DNA from 2 places in the Nocardiopsis eucommiae genome. Region 1 is predicted to be linked to the other one. Evidence: riboswitches for the same ligand, from Rfam matches in the RefSeq annotation. Region 1 holds a riboswitch; the other holds the start of a gene.
The links. Region 1 has a riboswitch for glycine ahead of gcvT (glycine cleavage system aminomethyltransferase GcvT). Riboswitches for the same ligand answer to the same signal wherever they lie in the genome.

Region 2: it holds a riboswitch for glycine, as region 1 does, so the genes downstream of both, gcvP (aminomethyl-transferring glycine dehydrogenase) here and gcvT (glycine cleavage system aminomethyltransferase GcvT) in region 1, are expected to answer to the same signal.

Annotation. Positions count from the first base shown of each region.
Region 1 is NZ_CBDRIY010000006.1:137,591-142,949, forward strand. Features, by position in the region: gene ACRWK8_RS05665 (metal-dependent hydrolase family protein) at 1-33, opposite strand, end outside; gene ACRWK8_RS05670 (Lrp/AsnC family transcriptional regulator) at 229-1,239, shown strand; gene ACRWK8_RS05675 (penicillin-binding transpeptidase domain-containing protein) at 1,437-2,327, opposite strand; glycine riboswitch at 2,533-2,634, shown strand; gene gcvT (glycine cleavage system aminomethyltransferase GcvT) at 2,775-3,890, shown strand; gene gcvH (glycine cleavage system protein GcvH) at 4,051-4,431, shown strand; gene glyA (serine hydroxymethyltransferase) at 4,433-5,359, shown strand, end outside.
Region 2 is NZ_CBDRIY010000007.1:63,324-68,682, reverse strand. Features, by position in the region: gene ACRWK8_RS06165 (mannose-1-phosphate guanyltransferase) at 1-194, shown strand, start outside; gene ACRWK8_RS06160 (FHA domain-containing protein) at 833-1,375, shown strand; gene ACRWK8_RS06155 (bifunctional nuclease family protein) at 1,546-2,019, shown strand; gene ACRWK8_RS06150 (MerR family transcriptional regulator) at 2,434-2,934, shown strand; glycine riboswitch at 3,085-3,175, shown strand; gene gcvP (aminomethyl-transferring glycine dehydrogenase) at 3,273-5,359, shown strand, end outside.

The DNA.
Region 1 (5,359 bases):
GCGGACCACGAGGGTCCTGACAGCCGAGGTCATCGACGCCACCTTTCTCCCCGCACCCGCTCCCGGCGCCGCGACGCGGCCGCCCGGACGCGACGGTGCGCACCCAACCGAGGACTCGCAGCTCAGGGCCGCGCTTCTGATCTTGCGGAAACCTACGTGGATGCTCCGGTAGCCTGCGGAAATCGCCGGATACCGCTATCGAGGAGGTGGATCCTGCCGGAATCGAGCATGCCCAACGAGTTCGACCTGACCCTGATCAACGCGCTCCAGCTCGCCCCCAGAGCCACCTGGGCGGAGCTGGGACCGGTGCTGGACGCGGACCCCACCACGCTCGCCCGACGCTGGAGGAGGTTGGAGGAGGAGGGTCTGGCCCGTATAGCCGCGTTCCCCCGTCGCCGGGTGATGGCACGGCGGCACCTCAGCTACGTGGAGCTGAGCTGCCGCAACGGATCGGTCGAACGGGTCGCGGCGGCGCTGGCCGAGGACCGCGACACCCTGAGCATCCAGTTCGTGGCCGGTTCCCACCAGCTCATGCTCACCGTGGTGCCCGGCGCGGGTCTGGCGGACTACCTGCTCAACTGGGTGGGCGGCATCCCGGACGTGGTCTCCTACCGGGTGCACGTCGTCACGGAGGTCCCTCGGGAGGCCTACCTGTGGCAGGTCCGCGCCCTGTCGCCCGCGCAACGTCGTCGGCTGCGCGCCCTCGCCCCCACCCTGCGTGACCCTGTGGGCGACGAACGCGTCACCGAGCTCGACCAGGAGATCGTGGACCTGCTGTGCCGGGACGCCCGGCTGGGCTACCAGGCCATCGCGGACCGGCTGGACGTCGCGCCCACCACCGCCGCACGGCGGATCAACCGGCTCCTGCGCGACGGCCTCCTCGGGCTGCGCTGCGACATCTCCCGAGCGCACATGGGGTGGCCGAGCGCCGCCACCCTGTGGGGCACCGTGGACCCGAGCGTGCTGGACGCCGTTCCCGATCTGGGGGAGCGCATCCCCGAGGTGCGTCTGTGCACGACCATCGCGGGTCCGGAGAACACGCTGTTCATCCTGTGGCTGCGCGACGCCCCCGACCTCACCCGGGTGGAGCGCAGGTTGCTGGAGGAGCTGCCGGGACTGCGCATCGCGGACCGTCGGATGACGCTGCGCACGTTCAAGTTCATGGGCGGGGTGACCGACGCCTACCAGCGCTTCGTGCGGTCCGTCCCGGTCCAGCTCCGGTCCCCGGGCGACCCGTAGGTTCGGGGCGGGAGAGCGGGGACACCTGTCCCCCGGATCGGCGCCCTCCGCCGACCCGGCCGCACGCCACGATCCCTCTCCCGCGAGAACGGTCGAGGCGTCCCCCCGACCCCTCGGGACGTCTGGTCGTCTCACGGGCCGAAAGGACCCGAGAAGCGATGTCGCCCCCGGCGGCCCCGGGCAGCCCCTCGGCGTTCCTAGGCGGCCGGGAGGACGTCCAGGGCGACCAGGAGCTCACGGCCCAGCGACTCGCGCAGGTCGGCGTCCTCCTGGTCCTCGACCTCCAGACGGAGCGCGAAGGTGTGCAGGTCGGAGCCCTGCTCGACCCAGCCCACCCACCAGCCGGGCACCGGGTCCACGTCGACGCCCAGGCCGGTCCGGCCGAAGAGCTGGTGGTGCGGTCCCTCCTCGACCAGGAGCAGGTCGCGCAGCGCGCGCTGGTGCTGGACGTCCACGGGCAGTTCCTCGCGGGCGAGTTCCGCGACGAAGGTGGCCTGCTCCAGCGCGGAGATCTCCAGGGGGCCCTCCAGCCAGAAGCGGTCCGTAGCCCCTTCCTCGCCCACGTTCCGGTTGCCGTAGTCGAACCGGTCCACCCAGGTGGACATCCGGTCGTACCCGATCCGGTCCGCGACCTCCTGGTGCACCGGGACGTCGGAGGTGGGCAGGGCCTCACGCAGGCTCAGCTCGTCGCCGGACTCCGGGGAGATCACCTCGTCCACGTCGGACACCTCGCCGGTCTGGAGGGCGATCAGCGTGTTCGGCAGCTTGAAGGTGGACGCGGGCACGGCGCGCTCGTCCGCCTGGTCCGGGTTCACGACGACGGCGGACCGGTCACCGGCGTCGAAGAGCACGAACGTCCCCTTCACCCCGGCCTCGGCGAAGACCGCCTCCAGGTCCTCACGCTCCACGGTCTGCACGTCGCCCAGCTGTACGGGGTTGCCGACGGTGCCCTGGGCGGGCTCCGTGTCGTCGGTCGCCGCGCAGGCGACCCCGCCGAACAGGGTGAGGGCACAACCCGCCGCTCCGAGGGCGAAACGGCCGGGGGCGTGCCCCGGCCTCCCGGGAGCGTGTTCGGTGTCGGTACGCACTCGTCTCCTCCACAGGGCTGTCCGAAGGAACGTCCACCCACAAAGCTAGGGCATGCACGGTGGTCACACACCACGCTTCGTGACCTCGGCGGACCGTGTCGCGAAGGTCGTCCCGGCCTGTCGGAGCCGGGGTGGCGCGGTCGTCCACAACCGCCCGGGCAGTCTTGGGCGCCCCAGTTCTCCGCTGCTAGGCTGAGTGTGTTGCTGACCCCGTACGGGAGAGTGTCCGCGTATCCAGCGTGGGCCGCCGAAGGAGCAATCCCTCCCCGAAGACAACCTCTCAGGCACAGCGGACCGTACGGGCGAGACCACTCTGGAAAGCAGGGACGCGTTCCCTCGCCGAAGGTGCAAACCACGCCGAGCGCGCGGTGAAGCTCTCAGGCACCCATGACAGAGGGGGAGGATGGCAACGCCTTACGCACGACACCCATCCTCTCGGGAGTGCCCATGTCAGAGTCCGCGACCGCGCCGCGTCTCACCGCGCTGCACAAGATCCACGAAGAGGCCGGGGCGACGCTCGTCGACTTCGCCGGATGGCTGATGCCCCTCCGCTACAGCAGCGAGACCGCCGAGCACACCGCCGTCCGTGAGGCCGCGGGGCTGTTCGACCTCTCCCACATGGGCGAGATCCGGCTGACCGGCCCGCAGGCCGCCGAGGCCCTCGACCACGCCCTGGTCGGCTTCCTGTCCAAGGTCAAGGTCGGCCGCGCCCGCTACACCATGATCACCGCCGAGGACGGCGGGGTCCTGGACGACCTCATCGTGTACCGGCTCGGCGAGGACGAGTACCTGGTCGTGGCCAACGCGGCCAACGTGCCCGTGGTCGCCTCCGCCCTGGCCGAGCGCGCCTCCGGCTTCGACGTCGAGGTCGCGGACGAGTCCGCCGACTACTCGCTCATCGCGATCCAGGGCCCGCGCGCGGTGGAGATCCTCGCCCCGCTCACCGACGCCGATCTGGACGACATCCGCTACTACGCGGGGTACGAGCACACCGTGGCCGGGGTACCGGTCCTGCTCGCCCGCACCGGCTACACCGGCGAGGACGGGTTCGAGATCTTCGTCCGGCCCGCCGACCGCGCCCCCGAGGTGTGGGCGGCGCTCATGGCCGAGGGCGCCCCGCACGGGTTGGTCCCGGCCGGCCTCTCCTCCCGCGACACCCTCCGTATGGAGGCCGGGATGCCGCTCTACGGCCAGGAGCTCTCGGCCGACCTCACCCCCTTCGACGCCGGACTGGGCCGCGTGGTCAAGCTCGACAAGCCGGGCGACTTCGTGGGCCGCGCCGCGCTGGAGGAGGCCTCGCGCACCGCCCGTGGCCGGCGTCTGATCGGCCTCGCCTCGCGCGGCCGCCGTCCGCTCCGCAAGGGCCAGGACGTCCTGCGCGACGGCACCGTCATCGGAGTCACCACCAGTGGCGCCCCCTCCCCCACCCTGGGCCGCCCCATCGCCATGGCCTACGTGGACGGCGACCTCGACACCTCGACCGGCGCGTTCACCGTGGACGTGCGCGGACGGGGCGAGGACGTCGACGTGGTCGAGCTGCCGTTCTACCAGCGGCAGTCGTAGGAAGCGGGGCCGCCACCGGCGGACCCGAGAACCTGCACGCCCCGCGCGGCCGGATCCCCACCAGGGACCGGCACGGTCGGGGCGTGGCCAGGCGTAGGCCGGGCCGGGTCGCCGTACGGGCGCACGGCAGACAAATGGAACACCTCCAAGGAGAGTTGAAGTGAGCGTTCCCACGGAGCTGGGTTACACCGCCAAACACGAGTGGATCGCGGTCAGGGACGGGATCGCCACCGTCGGGATCACGGCCTTCGCCGCCGAGTCGCTGGGTGACATCGTCTTCGTCGAGACCCCGGCGGTCGGTGACGAGGTCACCGCCGGCGAGACCGCGGGCGAGGTGGAGTCCACCAAGTCCGTCAGCGACATCTACTCCCCCGTCACCGGAGAGGTCGTGGAGGTCAACGAGGCGCTCGAGGACGCCCCCGAGACCATCAACTCCGAGCCCTTCGAGGGTGGCTGGCTGTTCAGGGTGCGCTTCTCCGAGCAGCCCGCGAACCTGCTCTCCGCCGAGGAGTACACCAAGCTGACCGAAGGCGAGAACTAGCATGACCAGCGACAACCTTCTCAACCAGACCCTGGGCGAACTCGACCCGGAGGTCGCGGCCGCCGTCGACGCCGAACTGGCGCGCCAGCGCGACACCCTGGAGATGATCGCCTCCGAGAACTTCGCCCCCCAGGCGGTCCTGGAGGCCCAGGGCACGGTCCTGACCAACAAGTACGCCGAGGGCTACCCCGGCCGTCGCTACTACGGCGGCTGCGAGCACGTCGACGTCGTCGAGCAGCTGGCGATCGACCGCGCCAAGGAGCTGTTCGGCGCCGAGCACGCCAACGTGCAGCCCCACTCGGGCGCGCAGGCCAACACGGCCGTGTACTTCGCCCTGCTCAAGCCGGGTGACACCATCCTGGGCCTGGACCTGGCCCACGGCGGTCACCTGACCCACGGCATGCGGATCAACTACTCCGGCAAGATCCTCAACGCCGTGGCCTACCACGTGCGCGACGAGGACGGCACCGTCGACTACGACGAGGTCGCCGCCCTGGCCAGGGAGCACCAGCCGAAGATGATCGTGGCGGGCTGGTCCGCCTACCCGCGCCACCTCGACTTCGCGAGGTTCCGCGAGATCGCCGACGAGGTCGGCGCGCTGCTCATGGTGGACATGGCGCACTTCGCCGGTCTGGTCGCGGCCGGACTGCACCCCAACCCGGTGCCGTTCGCGGACGTGGTCACCACCACGACCCACAAGACGCTCGGCGGCCCGCGCGGCGGGATGATCCTGTCCAGGGCCGAGCTCGGCAAGAAGATCAACTCCGCGGTCTTCCCCGGCATGCAGGGCGGACCCCTGGAGCACGTGATCGCGGCCAAGGCGGTCTCGTTCAAGGTCGCGGCGAGCGAGGAGTTCGCCGAGCGCCAGCGCCGCACGGTGGCGGGCGCCCGCATCCTCGCGGAGCGGCTCACCCAGCCGGACGCCTCC
Region 2 (5,359 bases), on a different contig from region 1:
TGGAGGCCGCCGGAGACCGCGAACTGGACACCACGGACGGTGTCCGGGTGATCGAGCCCGACGGCAGTTGGGCACTGGTCCTGCCGGACACGGCGGAGGCCGTGACCCATCTTTGGGCTGAAGGTCCTGATTCGGACACGGTGCAGAGTCTGCTCGACGAGTGGGCCGCCGTGGTGGAACGGGCCGAGAGCTAGCGGCCTGGCTCCGCGCCCTCTGGCGCGCGGGCACGGGCGGAGGGTGACGCCCGTGCCCACGTTCCGTGTCCGGGTCGCGCCCCGGGGTGTTCCCACCCCGGGGCGGAGCGGGGGATAAAGTGGACGAAGGCGCAGGTCGAGGCAGGGGCCGGAAGTTCACGAAAATCCACCCCGCGTGACGGAGAACCAAACGCCCGGGCCGGGCATCTGCTCCAGAACAGGTGTGGGTCTCCCCATGAGGCCTGTCTCCGGTCGTGGCGGTGCCCCGGGCACCGACGCGAGCGGACCCCGCCACGCGGGCGCCCCGACGGGTGTTCGCGGCGGGCCGAGGGGGAGCGAAACCCTGTCTGGACAGGGATATGGTTTAAAGTCGAGTGTTCCCTGAAGCACCGTGTCACCTCCCGCCACGGAATCCCGGCAACGGCGGACATCCAACGGGGGTGACAAGGAGTCCTACTTGGGGGATGAGACCTAGCGACCGACCGTGTGAGGCGAACCGCTGCCGCGACCGTGGACAGTGGACCGACTCACCGTGTTCCGGACGGTGAGCGGGCCCCGTTGCCCGCCTGGCGCCCGGAACGCGCCACCGATCAGCCGAATCAAGCACCGCCCCGTGCGGTAGGAGGCCGAGCCGACCTATGTCGAGCGTTTACTGCACGCAGTGCGGTCACGCCGTTGCGGATGATGCCCGTTTCTGCTCCCACTGTGGAACACCGGTCCGTAGGGCCGAACAGCAGAGCCCACGGCCCAACGCCGGCGGTGACTCCGCTGGGGATGTCACGTCGACCATCTCCATCTCCGGTATACAGGCGCTGGAGGAGGAGGAACAGGGCGATGAACTCGGCGGCGACGATCCCGCCAGCACCGACGCGCTTCCACCCGGGACCGCCTTGCTGGTGGTCCGGCGGGGCCCCAACGCCGGGAGTCGCTTCCTGTTGGACAGCGACGTCACCACCGCCGGCCGACACCCCAACAGCGACATCTTCCTCGACGACGTCACCGTGTCCCGACGCCACGTGGAGTTCTTCCGCCGCGGCAACGGCTTCGGGGTCCGTGACGTCGGCAGCCTCAACGGAACCTACGTCAACCGCGAACCGGTGGACGAGGCCGAGCTGGGCGGTGGGGACGAGATCCAGATCGGCAAGTTCCGGATGGTCCTGCTGACCAAGCCGCGCCGATGACGGCGCGCTGACCACGGTCGACGGGGGCGGGTGCGCCGAGGAGGTTTGCGGCCCCCCGCCTCCGGAGAGCTTTGTAACGAAGGGTGCCGATTTCGCCCTCGGGTCCTGATCCGACGGGGGAGCAGGGACGAGCGCCCATCCGGCATGACGACTCGTGGGACGGAGCCGCTGTGAAACACATGGAGGTCGTCGGCGTCCGGGTTGAGATGCCCTCGAACCAACCGATTGTCCTGCTCAAGGAATCCGAGGGGGACCGCTACCTGCCGATCTGGATCGGTGGGGTGGAGGCCTCCGCGATCGCGCTCGCCCAACAGGGAGTCTCGCCCGCGCGCCCGCTCACCCACGACCTGTTCCGTGACGTCCTGGACGCGTTGGACACGGGGCTGGAGACGGTCAACATCACCGGGCTGAGTGACGGCATCTTCTACGCCGAGCTGGTCTTCAGCAACGGTGTGGAGGTTAGCGCGCGCCCCTCGGACTCCATCGCCCTGGCCTTACGGACCGGCACCCCGATCTACGCCCACGAGGACGTGATCGAGGAGGCCGGGATGCCGATCCCGGACGAGCAGGAGGACCAGGTCGAGGCGTTTCGGGAGTTTCTGGACAACATCTCGCCCGAGGATTTCGGCCAACGAGGTACCTGAGACGGTCGGGGCTCGCCCTCCGCGGGCCCCGATTCGTCTATTCGCGGCCTTGACCTGCGGGTTCATGGGTCGCACCGGTGATAGATTGGGTGAACGGAATGGTCGTGGAGGGCGCAGTCGACAACCGCCCAGTGGGTTTCGGCCCGGCGGGGGCCGGGACCGCGACTTCCTTGGTGTGCGCACTTGGCGACGCGCCGCGCGCCTTCGTTGACGCTGCCCTGCGGTCGTCCTACCGTCAGTGCTGTGAAACCCACGGCGCGCCCGTTCCCTGAGTGGACTCCCCTGTCGATGCCGCCGTGGGACGAGAAGCCGGAGGTCGGCGTGGCGGTAGCGAGCGGCAAGCGGGATCACCATGACAGGCGGTCCGCGCTGCGGCTAGCGGGGCAGCAGGGCCTACTGTGCGAAGAGGACGTGATGGCGCTGCCTACGGACGTCGGGTATCGGGGTCCAGCGGCGTGTACGGCCGCCGGGATCACCTATCGACAGCTGGACTACTGGGCCAGGACCGGCCTGGTGGAGCCGAGCGTGCGCACGGGTGCCCACAACGCTCCGCTGTACAGCCTCCCCGACATCCTGATGCTGAAGGTGGCCAAGCGTCTCCTGGACACCGGGATATCGCTCCAACAGATCCGCACGGCCGTCGACCACCTGCGCGGCCGCCCCGCCACCGACCTGTCCCGCATCACCCTCATGAGCGACGGCGTCAGCGTGTACGAGTGCACCTCGCCCGACGAGGTGGTCGACCTCATGCAGCGGGGCCAGGGCATGTTCGGTCTGGCGTTGGCCAACGTCTCCCGTGAACTGGAGGAGGCGCTCGGCGTGGTCCCGGCCGAGGAGAGAGCGGATCTGCCCGCGGCGGCACCCCAGGTCGTGGACGAGCTGGCCATGCGGCGCCGGGAGCGGCGCACCGGGTGAACGCGGTACCGGCGCGGGCGCGTCGACCACGGTGAAGGTGCGCCCTGACTCGGTGTCACGGGGCCGGATCGAGTACGGTCGTAGTCACAACGGGGATGAAAACCGACATTCTCCCTGCTTGTACACACATACAGAGCGTCAGCAGGCCGCTGATACCGCGCGGGAGAGACCTCGGCAACGAGGCGCCGACGGGGCAATACTCCCCAGTAACCTCTCAGGCACCATGGACCGCGCGGAGTAGGCCGCTCTGAAGCCTGGGCGCGGTCGTGCCCGGTGACAGAGGGGGAGACCGTGAGGAACACCGCCGACCCGATCGGCCCTGTCACCAGGAGGTCTCCGTGCCTGACCCGTCGAACGTCCCCACCCCGGGCGCCCCCGCCCGGGTGTTCGCGGACCGCCACATCGGACCCGCCCCCGCCGAGACCGCCGAGATGCTCAAGACGGTCGGCTACGGCTCCACCGCCGATCTCATGAACGCGGCCGTGCCCGCGTCCATCCTCAGCGCCCCCGGCCAGAGCGCGACGCTCGACCTGCCCGCGGCGATCGGTGAGGCCGAGGCGCTGGCGGAACTACGCGACCTTGCCTCGCGCAACAGGCCCACCACCCCGATGATCGGCCGCGGCTACTACGGCACGCTCACGCCCCCGGTCATCCTGCGCAACATCATGGAGAACCCGGCCTGGTACACGGCCTACACGCCCTACCAGCCCGAGATCTCCCAGGGCCGGCTCGAAGCCCTCATCAACTTCCAGACCATGGTCTCCGACCTCACCGGTCTGCCCATCACCGGTGCCTCCCTGCTGGACGAGTCCACCGCCGCCGCCGAGGCCATGACCCTGGCCCGCCGCGTCAGCAAGGTCAAGGGCGACGTCTTCGTGGTCGACTCCGACGTCTTCCCGCAGACCCTCCAGGTGCTGCGCACCCGCGCCGAACCCCTGGGCATCGAGGTCGTCGTCGCGGACCTCACCCAGGGCCTGCCGGAGGGAGACGTCTACGGCGTCCTGGTCCAGTACCCGGCCTCCAGCGGTGTGGTGCGCGACCCCAGCGCCGTCATCGCGGAGGCGCACGAGCGCGGCGCCCTGGCCGTGGTCGCCGCCGACATCCTCGCGCTGACCCTGCTGCGCAGCCCCGGCGACCTGGGGGCGGACATCGCGGTGGGCTCCACCCAGCGCTTCGGCGTCCCGCTCGGCTTCGGCGGCCCGCACGCCGGTTACATGTCGGTGGGGGAGAAGCTCCGCCGTCAGCTGCCCGGTCGCCTGGTGGGCGTCTCCGTGGACGACGCGGGCAAGCCCGCCTACCGTCTGGCCCTCCAGACCCGCGAGCAGCACATCCGCCGCGAGAAGGCCACCAGCAACATCTGCACCGCCCAGGTGCTCCTGGCCATCATGGCCGGGATGTACGCCGTCTACCACGGCCCCGACGGACTGCGTGCGATCGCCCGCCAGGTCCACACCCGCACGGCGGCCCTGGCCGACACACTCGCCCAGCGCGGTTTCGAGGTGCTCCACGGGACCTACTTCGACACCCTGCGCGTGCGCGTGCCCAGCGCCGACCGCGTGGTCGAGCGCGCCCTGGAGGCCGGAATCAACCTGCTGGGCGTCGACCAGGGAACGGTCGGCCTCAGCGTGGACGAGACCACCACCGTGGACGACCTGGAGAAGGTGCTCGCCGCCTTCGGGGAGGCCGACCGGGGTGCCGAGCGCGGCCCGGTGTCCGTGGACGGAGACGCCGACCGCCTCCCCGCCGACCTCGCGCGCGGCGTCGACTACCTCACCCACCAGGTGTTCAACACCCACCGCAGCGAGACCTCCCTGCTGCGCTACATGCGCCGCCTGTCCGACCGCGACCTCGCGCTGGACCGCACGATGATCCCGCTGGGCTCGTGCACCATGAAGCTCAACGCGACCGCCGAGATGGAGTCCATCACCTGGCCGGAGTTCGCGGGGCTGCACCCGTTCGCCCCGCTCGACCAGGCGGCCGGGAGCGTGTCGCTCATCCGCGACCTGGAGGGGTGGCTGGCCGAGGTCACCGGCTACGACGCCGTCTCCCTCCAGCCCAACGCCGGCTCCCAGGGTGAGCTCGCCGGTCTGTTGGCCATCAGGGGCTACCACCGCTCGCGCGGCGACGACCACCGCGACGTCTGCCTCATCCCCAGCTCCGCGCACGGCACCAACGCCGCCAGCGCGGTCATGGCGGGCATGCGGGTGGCCGTGGTGGCCTGCGCCGACGACGGCAACGTCGACCTCGACGACCTGCGCGCCAAGATCGCCAAGCACGGTGCGGAACTGGCGGCCATCATGGTCACCTACCCCTCCACCGCCGGCGTGTACGAGGACACCATCACCGAGGTCTGCCGCCTGGTCCACGAGGCGGGCGGCCAGGTCTACGTGGACGGCGCCAACCTGAACGCCCTGGTCGGCTGGGC